2 regions of the Microbacterium sp. 22303 genome follow, and region 2 is predicted to be linked to the other one. Evidence: riboswitches for the same ligand, from Rfam matches in the RefSeq annotation. Region 2 holds a riboswitch; the other holds the start of a gene.
What was found. A riboswitch is a leader RNA that binds a small molecule or an ion and turns the genes downstream of it on or off. The one in region 2 is predicted to bind FMN.

Region 1 (7,518 bases), on a different contig from region 2:
ATCGTGCAGAAGATGATCGGCGCGATCATCATCTTGATGAGGCTCACGAACCCCTTGCCGATGGGCTCGAGGCCCTGTGCGAACTGCGGGAACAGGAGTCCCACCGCTATTCCGAGGCCGACCGCCACGAGTACGGACAAGTAGAGCCAGGTGTGCTTGTCCCAGGAGTTCTTGCCGCGGCGCCAGTCGTGCCGCGGGAGTCTGAAACCTTCGGTGAGAGCCATCATCGCCTCCGCTGAGTGAACAGGACGCCCGCACCACGTCGGGCGGGCCGTGTCGACCATGGTGTGCAGCGACGACGCCCGGCGGCGAGTTCTGTTCGTATTGAAACCGGGGCGAAATCTGAGCAGGCCGCACTGCGCGCCGCGACTCGCGCATACTGTCTGAGGAGGTCCGGATCGGCGATGGCGACGACAAGACGCGGCGGCGTGCGCAGTGCGGCTTCGCGCGTGTTCGCGCTGCTGATCGGATCCGTGCTGCTGATCGGCGTGGCGATCGGCGCGTTCCTCACCTGGGAGGCGCAGACCTCGGCACGGCAGGAGGCCGAGCACGTCACGGCCGCGATCGCGCGGGCGCTCTCCGTCGCCCCGGAGATCGAAACGGCCGTGACCGCGACGGACCGTTCCGCCGCGGAGACGGACCTGCGCAGCTACGTCGAGTCCGTGCGCACGGGCGCGGGGCTGGACTTCATCACCGTCATGGACGGACACGGCGTGCGGCTCACGCACCCGGATCCGGCGCAGGTCGGCGGGCACTACATCGGCACGATCCCCCGCGACGACCGCGCCCTCACCGAGCAGTACACGGGAACCCTCGGCCCGTCCGTGCGCACCATCGCTCCCGTCCGCGACGCCGCAGGGACGGTCGTCGGCTGGGTGTCGGCAGGGGTGACCGTGGAGTCGCTGGGCGGCGCCCTGCTGCGACGCCTGCCGGTGATCCTGCTCCTCACCCTGGCCGTCGTCGCGCTCGGCGCGCTGGGCGCCGTGTTCGCGCGGCTCGCGACACGGCGCATCACCGGCGATCTCGACGCCCGCGACGTGCGAGAGGCGGTGGCCGGCTACGAGTCGGTGCGCACACTCGGCGAGGCGCTGCGCGCACAGACGCACGAGCACGGCAACCGCCTGCACACGGCGTTGTCGCTCCTGGAACTCGACCGACGCGAGGAGGCGATCGCCCTGCTGTCGGAAACCTCCGCGCAGAGCCAGTCCGTGATCGATCAGATGACGCTGCGGGATGGGGATCCGACGCTCGGCGCACTCCTGCTGGGCAAGGCCTCGCAGGCGAAGGAGCGCGGCGTGCGCTGGCACGTGCACGTGGATCCGGCGGCGCCGCGCGCGGATCTGACCCCCGTCGACGCGGTCGCCCTCGTCGGCAATCTCATCGACAACGCCCTCGACGCCGCGTCTCAGGCGGAGTCCGGCGCCGACCGCTGGGTGCGTGTCGACGTGGCCGCGGACGACGGCGGAGCCGTCGTGATCACCGTCTCGGACGGAGGTCCCGGCATCCCGGTCGAGCTCCGGGAGCGGATCTTCGAGCACGGCTTCTCCACCAAGCCCAGCGACCGCTCGGGGCGCGGAGTGGGGCTCGCGCTCGTCCGGGACATCGTGACGGCCGCGGGCGGAAGCGTCGAGCTCTCCACCGAGCCCACGGCGTTCCGTGTGACGCTGCCCGGCATCGGACGTGAAGGGAGAACCGCATGATCGGAGTGCTGCTCGTCGACGATGACCCGCTCACACTCGAGCTCCACGCGGCCTACATCGCCCGGCTCGATGGGTTCGAGGTCGTCGGAGAGTGCACCGGCGTGCGGGCGGCGCTCAACGCCCTCTCCGCGGACGCGGGGCGGATCGACCTGGTCCTGCTGGATCTCACGATGCCGGACGGATCGGGCATCGACGTGCTGCGCCGCATCCGCGGTGCCGGCAGTGCGATCGAGGTGATCGCGGTGACCAGCGTGCGTGATGTCGAGGCTGTGCGGCGGATGTCGGCGCTCGGTGTGGCGCAGTACCTGCTCAAGCCCTTCCCGTTCGCGGTCTTCCGCGAGCGTCTGCAGCAGTTCCGCGATCGTCACGAACGCGCGGCCGGTCTCGCCGGTGCCGCCAGCCAGGAGGAGATCGACGCCCTCATCGGAGGTCCGGCGACCGGCACCATCGCCCTGCCGAAGGGGCTCGCCGCCGAGACGCTGCACGCGGTCACCGCAGTGCTGCGCGCGCACGGCGACCTCTCGGCCGGCGAGGCCGCGCCTCTCGTCGGCGTCTCCAGGGTCACTGCGCGCCGATACCTGGAGCACCTCGTCGCGCAGCAGGTCGCGATCCGCGCCCCGCGCTACGGCACGCCGGGCCGGCCCGAGACGGCGTACCGCCTGGCTGGGGACGCCACCGCGCCGCGCTGAGGCCCGGTGGATCGCCGCTCGGCATTCGAGCCGCGACCGCGGTCGGCCAGGTCCCGGCCGCCAGGTCCGCGCCGCGGAGATGCGGGTGTCCTGGTGGCGCGTCCCGCGGTGATAGCGTCGTCGTGTCCTCAGGGCGGGGTGCAAGTCCCCACCGGCGGTGTCGCGGCATGTCCGCGCGAGCCCGCGAACGGTCCCCATGGCGGGGACCGCCGATCCGGTGCGATTCCGGAGCCGACGGTCACAGTCCGGATGAGAGAGGACAGAAGGAGCAGTCCACCATGCCCAGAATCGCCATCGTCGCCGCGCAGTGGCACGCCGAGATCGTCGAGCAGACGGTTTCCGCATTCGTCGAACGTCTCGCGGAGCTGGGCTTCGACGAGGTCGACGTGTTCCGTGTCCCCGGCGCGTTCGAGATCCCCCTGCACGCGAAGCGTCTCGCACGCACAGGGCGCTACCAGGGCATCGCCGCGAGCGCTCTCGTCGTGGACGGCGGGATCTACCGGCACGATTTCGTCGCCGGATCCGTCGTCGACGCCCTCATGCGCGTGCAACTGGAAACGGACGTCCCGGTGTTCTCCGCTGTGCTCACGCCGCACCATTTCCACGAGCACGACGAGCACCAGGACTACTTCCGTCGCCACTTCTCCGTGAAGGGTCGTGAGCTCGCCGAGGCCGTCTCGGCCACGGTGCAGAGCCTCGCCGCGATCGACTGACGACCGCTCGACGCCCGCACCGGGGCCCGACGCGGGTCGGCGTGCGCGTCGAGGCCCCGGCCGTGGCCGACGCCGCTGCGCTGCACAGTGGACCTCAGCGCGGCAGGCGTCCCTCGTGCAGCACGCCGTCAGGATCCGCGCTCGCTCGGATCGCCCGGAGCCGATCGAGGTCGGCCGCCGTGGCGCACCGCTCGAGCGTCTGACCGGGCGTGAGGAAGGTCGGCACCGTCCGGTCAGCCGCGACCGGGGCGAGTAGTTCGAGGAGGCCCGCGATGCTCGCGTCGCCGGGCTCGGCCGGCGCGCCCGGGAAGTTCGGCACGAGCGCATGCAGAAGCCATGACGCCGAGGCCAGGGAGGCGAAGCCGGACCGCCGTGGTGCGTCGAGGGCGCCCCCCAGCATGCGCAGATCGATCCCGACGATCGGCGACTGCTCGGGCGCCTGGCGGAACTGCACCAGCGCGTCGATCGTGGCATCGTCGAGCCGGTCGAGGGCGAGGGAGGCGCCCCGGCCCGCGGTCGGATCCGTCGGCTCACCCGATGCCGCCGCGAGCGCGGCGGGCGAGGTGGGGCCTGAGGTCTCGCGCTGGACGGCGCCGGCCCGGCGCACGCCCGCCAGGAACGCGTCTGCCGCACCATGGGAGGACAGGGCCTGCACCGTCACGAAGCTCTTTCCGCGGATCTCCTCGGGCAGCATCGGCGCATCCGGCATCCGCATCGAGTTCGTGAACACGTTGAGCGTCGCCGCCGCGGACGCGGCGAGGTCCCGCACGGCGCGGATCACGGCAGCGGAGTCCGCCGCATCGAACGTCAGAGAGGCGCCCCACTGCTCCGGAGCACGAACGAGGTCGATCTCGAGCGCGGTCACGATGCCGACCACGCCGCCGGCGCCGCGGAGCGCCCACATGGCCTCGCGGTCGCTGTCGTCGTCGATGCGCTCGTGCGTGCCGTCGGACCGCAGCACCCACGCCGCGCGCAGGTTGTCGGAGCCGAGTCCGGCGGTGCGGCTGAACCAGGAGTGTCCGCCGCCGAGCGTGTACCCGGCGACCGAGACGACGGGGCTCGTGCCCGCGGGGGCCGCCCAGCCGGTGCCTTCCAGGGCGTCCACCACCGCACCCCAGCGCACGCCGCTGCCGACCACCACGACGCCGGCCTCGAGGTCGATGTCGAGCCGGTCGAACGCCGCCGTCCGGACGATCACGGCCCCGGCCAGGTCCCCGGAGGCGCCATGCCCGCTGGGCTGCACGGCGATCGGCGTTCCGGCCTCGCACGCGGCGGCGAGGATCCTGCGCAGATCATCGAGACCGGCAGGCGTCGCCACCGCGGCCGGAAGCTGGTCTATCGAGAGGTTCCATGGGCGACGAGCCGCATCGAATCCATCGTCTCCGGCGCGCAGGAGGGAGCCGTCGAGCTCGCTGAGAAGGGCATCGAACGCAGTCAGAAGGGGCATGACGCCACCGTACGATGTCCCACGGACATTCGTCGGCGGTGTCACGCCCCGATGCTCTGAAGCCGGCCTACTCCCCCGCGAGGCCTCCGAGCAGATGACCGAAGGAGCGGCCTTCGCCGAGGTAGTTGCCCGGGTCGAACGGATCCTTGTCGGCCGCCGGCTCCCGGCGGGCCATCGCCTCGGCGAGCTCGCGCGCCCCGCGCTCGACGCGCGTGCTGAGCGGCGCGACCTCGTCGGCCTTCGCACCCCAGTCGCTCGACGCCGCGAACACCCCGGTGGGCACCGGCTCGGCGTGCAGGTAGGTGAACAGCGGACGGATCGCGTAGTCGATCGCGAGCGAGTGCCGTGCGGTGCCCGCGTTCGCGCCGATCAGGACGGGCTTGCCGGTGAGCGCATCCGGATCCAGCACGTCGATGAACGACTTGAACAGACCGGAGTAACTCGTCGAGAAGATCGGCGTCACGGCGATGATGCCGTCGGCCGAGATCACCGTGTTGATCGCCGAGTCCAGCGCCGGCGGCGCGAACCCCGTGAGCAGGTTGTTCGTGATGTCGTGCGCGAGATCGCGCAGCTCGATCACGTCGACGCTGACCTCGGAGCCGAGCTCAGTGAGCCGGTGCGCGGTCTCCGCCGCGAGGCGGTCGGCGAGCATCCGCGTGGAGGACGGGTTGCTGAGCCCCGCGGAGATCACCGCGATGCGACGCGCGCCCATCTCAGTTCGCCCCCTTCGCGGCCGCTGCGCCGAAGGAGGAGCCGGCGGCGGCCGGAACCGCGCCGCCGTCCTGGTAGGGCGAGCCGGCGGTCAGGTTGTCACCGCGGTTCGCGCCGGGGCGCGCCTCGCGCGACGGCCCGTCGCCGTACACGGCCTTGACCCGGGCGGCGTGGGTCGGAGCGTCCGGCACGGTGGCGGGGCGGTTCTGCGCGAGCTCCTTGCGGAGCACCGGCACGACCTCGCCGCCCAGGATGTCGAGCTGCTCGAGCACGACCTTGAGCGGGAGCCCCGCGTGGTCCATGAGGAAGAGCTGGCGCTGGTAGTCGCCGTAGTGCTCGCGCATCGCGGCATAGCGGTCGATGACCTGCTGCGGAGAGCCGACCGTGAGCGGCGTCATCTCGGTGAAGTCCTCCATCGACGGGCCGTGGCCGTACACCGGCGCGTTGTCGAAGTAGGGACGGAACTCGTCCACCGCGTCCTGCGAATTCGCCCGCATGAACACCTGTCCGCCGAGGCCGACGATCGCCTGCTCCGGCGTGCCGTGACCGTAGTGCGCGTAGCGCTGGCGGTACAGCTCGATGAGGCGCTGGTAGTGCTCCTTGGGCCAGAAGATGTTGTTCGCGAAGAAGCCGTCGCCGTAGTAGGCGGCCTGCTCGGCGATCTCCGGCGTGCGGATGGAGCCGTGCCAGACGAACGGCGCGACGCCGTCGAGCGGGCGCGGGGTGGAGGTGAAGCCCTGCAGCGAGGTGCGGAACTTGCCCTCCCAGTCCACGACGTCCTTGGTCCACAGCTCGTGCAGCAGGGCGTAGTTCTCGATCGCGAGCGGCAGGCCCTGACGGATGTCCTTGCCGAACCAGGGGTAGACCGGGCCGGTGTTGCCGCGGCCCATCATGAGGTCCATACGACCGCCGGAGACGTGCTGCAGCATCGCGTAGTCCTCGGCGATCTTCACCGGGTCGTTCGTCGTGATGAGCGTCGTGGAGGTCGAGACGATGAGACGCTCGGTCTGCGCGGCGAGCGCCGCGAGGAAGGTCGTCGGGCTCGACGACCAGAACGGCGGGTTGTGGTGCTCGCCGATCGCGAAGACGTCGAGGCCGACCTCTTCCGCGTGCTTGGCGATCGTGAGCGTGTTCTGGATCCGCTCACGCTCGCTCGGCGTCTCGCCCGTCACCGGGTTCCGGGTGATGTCGCTGACCGACATGAGGCCGAACTGCATGCCCGACCAGGTGCTCGACTCGCTCACTGCGTTCTCCTTCAGATTTCTATTCACTTGAATATATCTGTTGAAACACCCGCCTGCGAGAAGTATTCCCGGGATCCACGAGATCGGCCAGGGCGGCTACGAACGCAGGAGCGCCCGCCCGGTGCAGGACGAGCGCTCCGTACGAACAGCGCGCAGGTCAGGCGAACAGCTCGGACCCGACGTACGAGCCCTTGTGCGCCCCGGCCGGGATCGCCCAGATGCCGGATCCGATGTGCTTGATGTACTCGCTCATGAGGTCGGTCGACAGCCTCTTCTGGAGGGCGACGAACTGCTCCGGCGAGCGCTGGTAGGAGAGGAAGAACAGGCCGGCATCGAGACGGCCCAGCTCGTTGTTGCCGTCGACGTAGTTGTAGCCGCGGCGCAGGATGCGGATGCCGTCGTTGACCGTGGGGTGCGCGAGTCGCACATGGGAATGCTCGTCGATGCGACCGCCATGGAACGACGGCTCGGCGAACTCGCCTCCACCCGACAGCGGCGCACCGCTGCCCTTCGCCCGGCCGATGGTGCGGTCCTGCTCGGCCAAGCGCAGACGGTCCCAGGTCTCGATGAGCATCGCGATCTTGCGTGCGACGAGATACGAGCCTCCGGCCATCCAGGCGGGCTCGTCCTTCTCCGATACCCAGACGTGCTCGGCGAGGGCCTCGGTGTCGTCGGCGAGGATGTTCGCGGTGCCGTCTTTGTATCCGAAGAGGTTGCGCGGGGTCTGCTGGTCCGCGGCGGTGCGCGAGGTGCGACCGAAGCCGAGCTGCGACCAGCGCAGCCTGGCGCGGCCGAACGCGATCCGGCTGAGGTTGCGCACGGCGTGCACCGCGACCTGAGGATCGTCGGCACAGGCTTGGATGCAGAGGTCACCACCCGTATAGCCGGCATCGAGGGCGTCGCCGACGAAAACCGGCAGATCGGCGAGCACGGACGGACGCCGATCGGCGATGCCGAACCTGTCCCCCTCCGCGAGGAAGAGGGACGGTCCGAGCCCGAAAGTGATCGTGAGGC
Region 2 (7,518 bases):
CTCAGTCGATCCGGTGCTGCGCCGGCGCGTTCTGCGATCGGGCCCCGAGATCGACTGAGTTCGTGACGCTGCGGCGGCGTGCCGGTCGGAAGCCGCGCATGCCCCGCAGCGCCGCCACCACGCCCTCTCGGTCGTACATGATGTCCTCGGCGATCAGTCGCAGCACGCAGAGTCCCTGCGCCGCCGCCTGGCGGTCCCGCGCGTAGTCGCGGCGCCGCTGCGCCCAGTCCTCGTGATGCGCCCGGGAGTCGCACTCGACCACGAGCCAGCCGTCGAGCAGCAGATCCACCCGGCCGAAGTCGAACAGCACCTGCACGGCGACATCGAACCCCAGCGCGCGGGCGGCGATGCGCACGAGCGTCTCCGGTCCGGACTCCGCCCGCCCGTCCACGAGGCGACGGAGCACGCGCGTGCGCCGGGGGGCGAGCTCGAAGACCTCGTCGAGCCCGTCGAGGTCGATCAGCCCCTGATGCAGGGCGCTGTCCAGCGACGCCACGGCGTCCCGCGGTTCCTGGCAGGCGAGCGATTGCGCGAGTGCATCGACGAGGGGGACGGCGAGGTCGTTCCAGGGCGCGGAGCACGCCCGCCAGTGCCGGACGATCAGTGCCGAGGGGAGAGCGTGATGCGAGGAGTGCGGCGTCATCTGCAGGTGCAGCGGATGCCGTTCGCGGACGAAGACGCCGGCGAGCGCGAGCGCACTCACGCAGTCGGCCCGCCCGCCGAACCGTCCCGCCTCGAGCGCGAACTCCGGGCAGCGCGCCGTCGTGTACTGCCCCTGTCGCAGCCGGATCAGCGTCCCATACTGCACCGCCTGCGCGATCATCCTGCCGGTATACCCCTGGGCGCGCAGTTCGAAGGTCCTGAATCGCTGGTCGATCATCCCCCGAGGGTGGCCGTTCGCGAGTTGCCATGGGCTCTCGCCGCCGGAATCTGTGAAGACTGCGGATTCTGCCGCGCCTGTGCAGGACGATGCGGACGGCGTCGCCAGTTCCGGGCTCGGGCACTCGCCGTTCCGAACTCAGTCGATCGCGCACCGGATGACCTCGTCGATCGGTTCTGCGGCGGGATCGACTGAGTTTCGCACGCACGTGGACGATCCGGGCCGGGCGGCGGGCCTAGGCTGAACCGATGGAACCGGTCGAGCTGCGCACACCTCGCCTGGTCCTGCGCGCCCCGACCTCCGCCGACGTCGAAGCGATCTCGGAGGCGTGCCAGGACCCGGAGATCCCGCGCTGGACCACTGTGCCGAGCCCCTACGGTCGCGCGGACGCCGAAGACTACGTCCGGCTCGTCGGTGAGTGGTGGGAGGACGGATCCCAGACGGTGTGGGCGGCGTACGCCAACGGCACGCTGATCGCGTCGATCGGACTGCATCACATCGTCGAGCACCCGACGGGCGGCGACGCCGAGCTCGGCTACTGGGTGGCCGCGCCTGCGCGCGGACGCGGATACCTCACCGAGGCCGCTCGCGCCGTGATCGACTGGGGATTCGCCGAGCTGGGTCTCGCCCGAATCCGGTGGCGCGCCGTGGTCGGCAACGTGCCGTCGGCGCGGAGCGCCCGGGCGCTCGGGTTCCGCTACGAAGGCCTCCTGCGGCAGGGACTGTCGGGGCCGCGAGGCCGGGACGACGGATGGAGCGGCGCGCTGCTGCGCAGCGACGACCGCGCTCCCGTGGACTGGCCGATCGACCTCGGCTGAGCCCTCCCCTGAGCGTTCGGCGGCCGTCATCCGGACCGCCCTGCCCGGATGTCGCACGGGGGTGGCAGGATGATCCCATGCCGGAGATGCCTGAGGTGCAGGGGCTGGTCGACTTCCTCGCGGAGCGCGCGGTCGGGCTCACCATCACCCGCGCCTCGGTGTCGGCGATCGCGGCGCTGAAGACCTTCGACCCGCCCGTGACCGCACTGGCGGGGTCACAGATCGACGGTGCAGCACGCCACGGGAAATTCGTGGATCTGACGCTGAAGAGCGACACCGAACCGCACCTACACCTCGTCTTCCACCTCGCCAAGGCCGGATGGCTGCGCTGGTACGACGCCCTCCCCACCACGCTGATCCGCCCGGGCAAGTCGCCGATCGCGTTGCGGATCGCGTTCGACGACGGCAGCGGCTTCGACCTCACCGAGGCGGGCACGAAGAAGTCCCTCGCCGTGTACGTCGTCCGCTATCCGGCCGACGTTCCCGGCATCGCACGACTGGGGCCTGACCCGTTGGATCCGTCCTTCACCCGCGACGTGTTCGCGGCGCTGCTCGAGGGCCGGCGCACGCAGATCAAAGGTCTGCTGCGGGACCAGGCGGTGATCGGCGGCATCGGCAACGCCTACTCGGACGAGATCCTGCACGCCGCCAGGATGTCGCCCTACGCGCCCGCCGGTGGTCTAAATGAGGCAGAGGTCACCGGGCTGTACGACGCGATGCAGTCGACGTTGCGTGAGGCAGTGGCAGAGGCGAGCGGCAAGCCGCCAGCCGAACTCAAGGACGCGAAACGACGAGGGATGCAGGTGCACGCCCGCAGGGGGGAACCCTGCCCGGTGTGCGGCGACACGGTGCGCAGTGTGTTCTTCGCCGACCGATCGCTGGAGTACTGCCCCACCTGCCAGACCGGCGGCAAGGTGCTCGCGGACCGTCGGCTGTCACGGCTGCTGAAGTGAGCCGGAACGACATGGGGCGTCACAGATGCATCCGCCGGAATGAAACCGGCATCCGCGCGTTGACTAAGCTGAGAGCAACACAACGTGCTCCGGGGTCGGTGAGAATCCGAACCGGCGGTGACAGTCCGCGAACCGAGGATCCGACACGGATCCGAGGCCGATCCGGCGCAATTCCGGGACCGACGGTGATGCGAGCGAAGGCTCGCGAGTCCGGATGAGAGGCAGCACGCACGATCGACGTGCGCCCCGACCCCGGTGATCTGGACCAGGATGAAGAAGGCGACATGACGGCGACAGCGGCGGAGCGGGCGGCGATGACGCACGCGCTCGAGATCGCGCGCCGCGGCCCGCGCGGGCTGAACCCGCAGGTCGGCGCCGTGATCCTCTCCCCCACCGGCGACGTGCTCGCCGAGGGCTGGCACCGTGGCGCGGGAACCCCGCACGCCGAGGTCGATGCGCTCTCGAAGCTCGCGCCGGCCGAGCTCCGCGGCGCGACCGCCGTGGTGACGCTCGAACCGTGCAATCACACCGGCCGCACCGGTCCGTGCGCCCAGGCACTCATCGACGCCGGCGTGGCCCGCGTCGTCTACGCGCTCGACGATCCTGGCGTGCGATCCGGCGGCGGCGCGGAGCGGATGCGCGCCGCCGGCCTCGACGTCGTCGCCGGTGAGCAGGCCGACGCCGCCGAGGCTCTGATCGGCGACTGGCTCACGGTGCAGCGCCTCGGCCGTCCGCATGTGACGGTGAAGTGGGCGCAGAGCCTGGACGGCCGCGCCGCCGCGGCGGACGGATCCAGCCAATGGATCACCGGCCCCGCGGCCCGCGCCGACGTGCACCGCCGTCGTGCCGCGGCCGACGCGATCATCGTGGGCACCGGCACGGTGCTGGCCGACGACCCTGCCCTCACCGCCCGCGACGGCGATGCCCTGCTCCCCCGCCAGCCCGTCCCCGTGGTCATCGGCGCGAGGGAGACTCCCGCCGAGGCCGCCGTGCGCCGCCATCCGCACGCGCCGCTGTTCTACACCGAGCACGACCTCACGGCGATCCTCGCGGATCTCCGCGATCGTGGGATCCAGCGCGTCTTCGTGGAAGGCGGGCCGACCCTGGCCAGTGCGTTCCTCGCCGAAGGGCTGATGGACGAGGTCCTGGCCTACCTGGCCCCCGTGCTGATCGGCGGACCGAAGCTGGCCCTCGGCGACATCGGCGTGTCCTCGATCGGTGAAGCCCGGCGCCTGGTCGTCGATGAGTGGCTGCCGCTCGGCCCGGATCTGCTGGCGATCGCCCGGCCGGCCGCCGCCCAGGCGGCCGCCGCCGCCGACGAAGCCGCCGAAAACGACGCGACGGTGAACGCCGTCCCCGCAGACGAGAACACCTCCCGGAACGACCCCTCCCGGAGCGAAGGAGAAGCCTGATGTTCACCGGAATCATCGAGGAGATCGGCGAGATCACTGCGATCACGCCCGCCGGCGACGGCTGGCGCCTGACCGTGCGCGCCCCGAAGGCCGCGTCCGACGCGGTGCACGGCGAGTCCATCGCCGTGAGCGGCGTGTGCCTCACCGTGGTCGGATCCACCTCCGACACCTTCGACACCGACGTCATGAAGCAGACGCTCGATGTCGCCGCGATCGGCGGCGCGACGGTGGGCACGCGGGTGAACATCGAGAAGGCGATGCCGGTCGGCGCCCGCCTCGGCGGCCACATCGTGCAGGGCCACGTCGACGGCGTCGGTGAAGTGCTCGAGGTGCGGCCCGGTGCACAGTGGAGCGTGCTGCGCATCTCGCTGCCGCACGACCTCGCCCCGCTCGTCGTGGACAAGGGATCCATCTCGGTCGACGGCACATCGCTGACCGTGAGCGCAGTCAGCGAGCCCCCTTCGACAGGCTCAGGGACCGATTCAACCCCACAGGACTGGTTCGAGGTTTCGCTCATCCCCGAGACCCTCGCGGCGACCACGCTCGGATCCCGCGCCGTCGGCGACCGGGTGAACCTGGAGACCGACATCCTCGCCCGGCACGTCGAGCGGCTGCTCGCGTTCCGTGCCGCAGACGCCGGCGCCGACCGCGCCGCCACACCGGAAGGAGGCTCGCGATGAGCCTTTCCACGATCGCCGAGGCGCTGGAGTCGCTCCGCGCCGGCCGCCCCGTGCTCGTCGCGGATGACGAGAACCGCGAGAACGAAGGCGACGTCATCCTCTCGGCCGAGCTCGCGACCCCCGAGTGGATCGCATGGACCGTGCGCTGGACCTCCGGGTACCTGTGCGCACCCATGCCCGCCGACATCGCCGACGCGCTGAACCTGCCCCCGATGGTCGAGGCCAACGAGGACGCGCGCAGCACCGCGTACACGATCAGCGTCGACGCAGCCTCCGGCGTCACCACCGGCATCAGCGCCGCCGACCGTGCCCGCACTTTGAACGTGCTGGCCGACGCGGCGTCCCTGCCGAACGACCTCATCCGTCCGGGGCACGTGCTGCCCCTGCGTGCGGTCGACGGCGGGGTGCGCCAGCGCGGCGGACACACCGAGGCGGCCGTCGAGCTGATGCGGCTGGCCGGTCTGCGCCCGGTCGGCGCGATCGCTGAGGTCGTCGCCGAGGACGGCAGCATGATGCGTCTGCCCGGACTGATGGAGCTCGGCGAGCGCGACGGGATCCCCGTGATCACGATCGAGCAGCTGATCGCGCATCTCAACGAGGTCGACCCACGGGACGAGGCCGACTGCGTCGCCAACAACACCCGTCGCCGGGTGAGCCTGCGCGCCGACGCCACCGTGCCCACGACGCACGGCGTGTTCCGTTTCCTCGCCTACAAGGACCGCATCACCGGCACCGACCACATCGCGGTCGTCTCAGGCGAGCCGACGGAGACGGCGCTGGTGCGGGTGCACTCGGAGTGCCTGACGGGCGAGGCGTTCGGATCCCTCAAGTGCGAATGCGGCCCGCAGCTGGAGGCGGCCCTCGACGCGATCGAGCAGGAGGGTGGCATCGTCATCTACATGCGAGGCCACGAGGGACGCGGCATCGGCCTGATCAACAAGCTGCGCGCGTACGCCCTGCAGGAGGAGGGCCTCGACACGGTCGATGCCAACCTCGCGCTGGGCCTCCCCGCCGACGCCCGCGACTACGCCGCGGCGGCCGGGATCCTCACCGACCTCGGTGTGAGGAAGGTGCGCCTTCTGACGAACAACACGGACAAGGTCGCGCAGCTGCGCGAACTGGGGCTCGATGTCATCGAGCAGGTGCCGCTGATCGTCGGAGTCGGCCCCAACAACCACCAGTACCTCGAGACCAAGCGCGACCGCATGGGCCACATCATCGGCGAGTCCGAGCTCGCCGCCGCCCTGGCCGCCAATGGTGCGGAGAACGGAAGGGACGACGAATGAGCGGCGCAGGAGCACCCACCACCGGCGGAATCGACGCGACCGGGCTCAATGTCGTGATCGTCGCCGGCACCTGGCACGAGACGATCACGGACGGCCTCATCGCGGGTGCCCAGCGCGTGCTCGAGGAGACAGGGGCGAACCACCGTCTGGTGCGCGTCCCCGGTTCGTTCGAGCTGGCCGTGGCCGCGCAGGCCGCCTTCGCGGGCGGTGCGGACGCGGTGGTCGCGCTCGGCGTGATCATCCGCGGCGGCACCCCGCACTTCGAGTACGTCTCGGCGGCCACCACTGATGGCCTCACCCGGGTCGCGCTCGACGCCGGCAAGCCCGTCGGCTTCGGCGTGCTGACGCTGGACGATGAGCAGCAGGGCCTGGAGCGTGCCGGCCTCGAGGACTCGAAGGAGGACAAGGGCGCAGAGGCGGCCGACGCCGCCTTGCGCACCGCTCAGGTCATCCGGTCGTTGCGGGGCTGATCGCCGCGACACGGAACGCCCACGGCGTCCACACTCGGACGACTGCTCCGGCTGAACGCGCGATGAGGTGCGCCTTCCTGGTGCCGGAGCGATCCCAGGCCTAGCCTGAGGTCATGGAAACCCTGCGCCACATCGTGCTGTTCGTCCATCTGATCGGCTTCGCGACACTGTTCGGCGCGTGGGCCGTGCAGGCCTTCGGCGGCAAGAAGCAGATGACCGGCCTCATGAACACCGGTCTCGCGATCGCCGGCGTCGCCGGGCTCGTGCTCGCCGCCCCGTGGGGACTGCCCGAGGGCGCGAGCATGAACTACGCCAAGATCGGCACCAAGCTCGTGATCCTGCTGATCATCGGCGCGTTGATCGGCATCGGCTCGGCCCGGCAGAAGCGCGGCCAGGCCGTCCCGCCGGCGATGTTCTGGCTCGTCGGCATCCTGACCGCCGCGAACGCCGGCATCGCCGCCATCTGGTGACGCCGCGCTGACCTCTCCCCTCCATGGGGTTGTAGAGCGCGGGATCCGACGCGCGTCGCCGTCACACTCCGCCGTGCTCGCGTGTCCACCTGTGGATTCGCTGAACGCCAGGCGTAGACTCCCCCGTGCTCGTCGCACGGCTGGGGACCCGACGAGCGCATTCGACGCACCGACCGGAGGACTGCATGAGCACCGCCACGACCGCACCCGCCAACCCCCGATCGCGGGTGATCCTCGCGAGCCTCATCGGCACGACGATCGAGTTCTACGACTTCTACGTCTACGCGACCGCCGCGGTGCTCGTCTTCCCGATCCTGTTCTTCCCGACCGGCAACGACACGACCGCGTTGCTCGCCTCGTTCGGCGTGTTCGGCGCCGCGATGATCGCGCGCCCCATCGGCGCCATGGTGTTCGGCCACTTCGGCGATCGGTACGGGCGCAAAGCCACCCTCGTCGCCTCTCTGCTCACGATGGGCATCGCCACCTTCCTCATCGGCCTGCTGCCGACGTTTCAGCAGATCAACTGGTGGGCGGCGCTGCTGCTGCTGA

Region 1: another riboswitch for FMN. It lies ahead of ACTJI8_RS04180 (6,7-dimethyl-8-ribityllumazine synthase); the one in region 2 lies ahead of ribD (bifunctional diaminohydroxyphosphoribosylaminopyrimidine deaminase/5-amino-6-(5-phosphoribosylamino)uracil reductase RibD).

What each region holds. Positions count from the first base shown of each region.
Region 1 covers NZ_JBQEOQ010000001.1:861,478-868,995, forward strand. Annotated here, with positions in the region: gene ACTJI8_RS04165 (cation:dicarboxylate symporter family transporter) at 1-224, opposite strand, end outside; gene ACTJI8_RS04170 (sensor histidine kinase) at 405-1,700, shown strand; gene ACTJI8_RS04175 (response regulator) at 1,697-2,389, shown strand; FMN riboswitch at 2,510-2,654, shown strand; partial or broken gene ACTJI8_RS04180 (6,7-dimethyl-8-ribityllumazine synthase) at 2,662-3,102, shown strand; gene ACTJI8_RS04185 (FAD-binding oxidoreductase) at 3,197-4,549, opposite strand; gene ACTJI8_RS04190 (FMN reductase) at 4,617-5,261, opposite strand; gene ACTJI8_RS04195 (LLM class flavin-dependent oxidoreductase) at 5,263-6,477, opposite strand; gene efeB (iron uptake transporter deferrochelatase/peroxidase subunit) at 6,662-7,518, opposite strand, start outside.
Region 2 covers NZ_JBQEOQ010000003.1:175,676-183,193, forward strand. Annotated here, with positions in the region: gene ACTJI8_RS10345 (endonuclease domain-containing protein) at 2-880, opposite strand; gene ACTJI8_RS10350 (GNAT family N-acetyltransferase) at 1,129-1,698, shown strand; gene ACTJI8_RS10355 (Fpg/Nei family DNA glycosylase) at 1,776-2,651, shown strand; FMN riboswitch at 2,733-2,882, shown strand; gene ribD (bifunctional diaminohydroxyphosphoribosylaminopyrimidine deaminase/5-amino-6-(5-phosphoribosylamino)uracil reductase RibD) at 2,936-4,063, shown strand; gene ACTJI8_RS10365 (riboflavin synthase) at 4,063-4,743, shown strand; gene ribA (GTP cyclohydrolase II) at 4,740-6,029, shown strand; gene ribH (6,7-dimethyl-8-ribityllumazine synthase) at 6,026-6,499, shown strand; gene ACTJI8_RS10380 (Fe-S protein) at 6,613-6,969, shown strand; gene ACTJI8_RS10385 (MFS transporter) at 7,155-7,518, shown strand, end outside.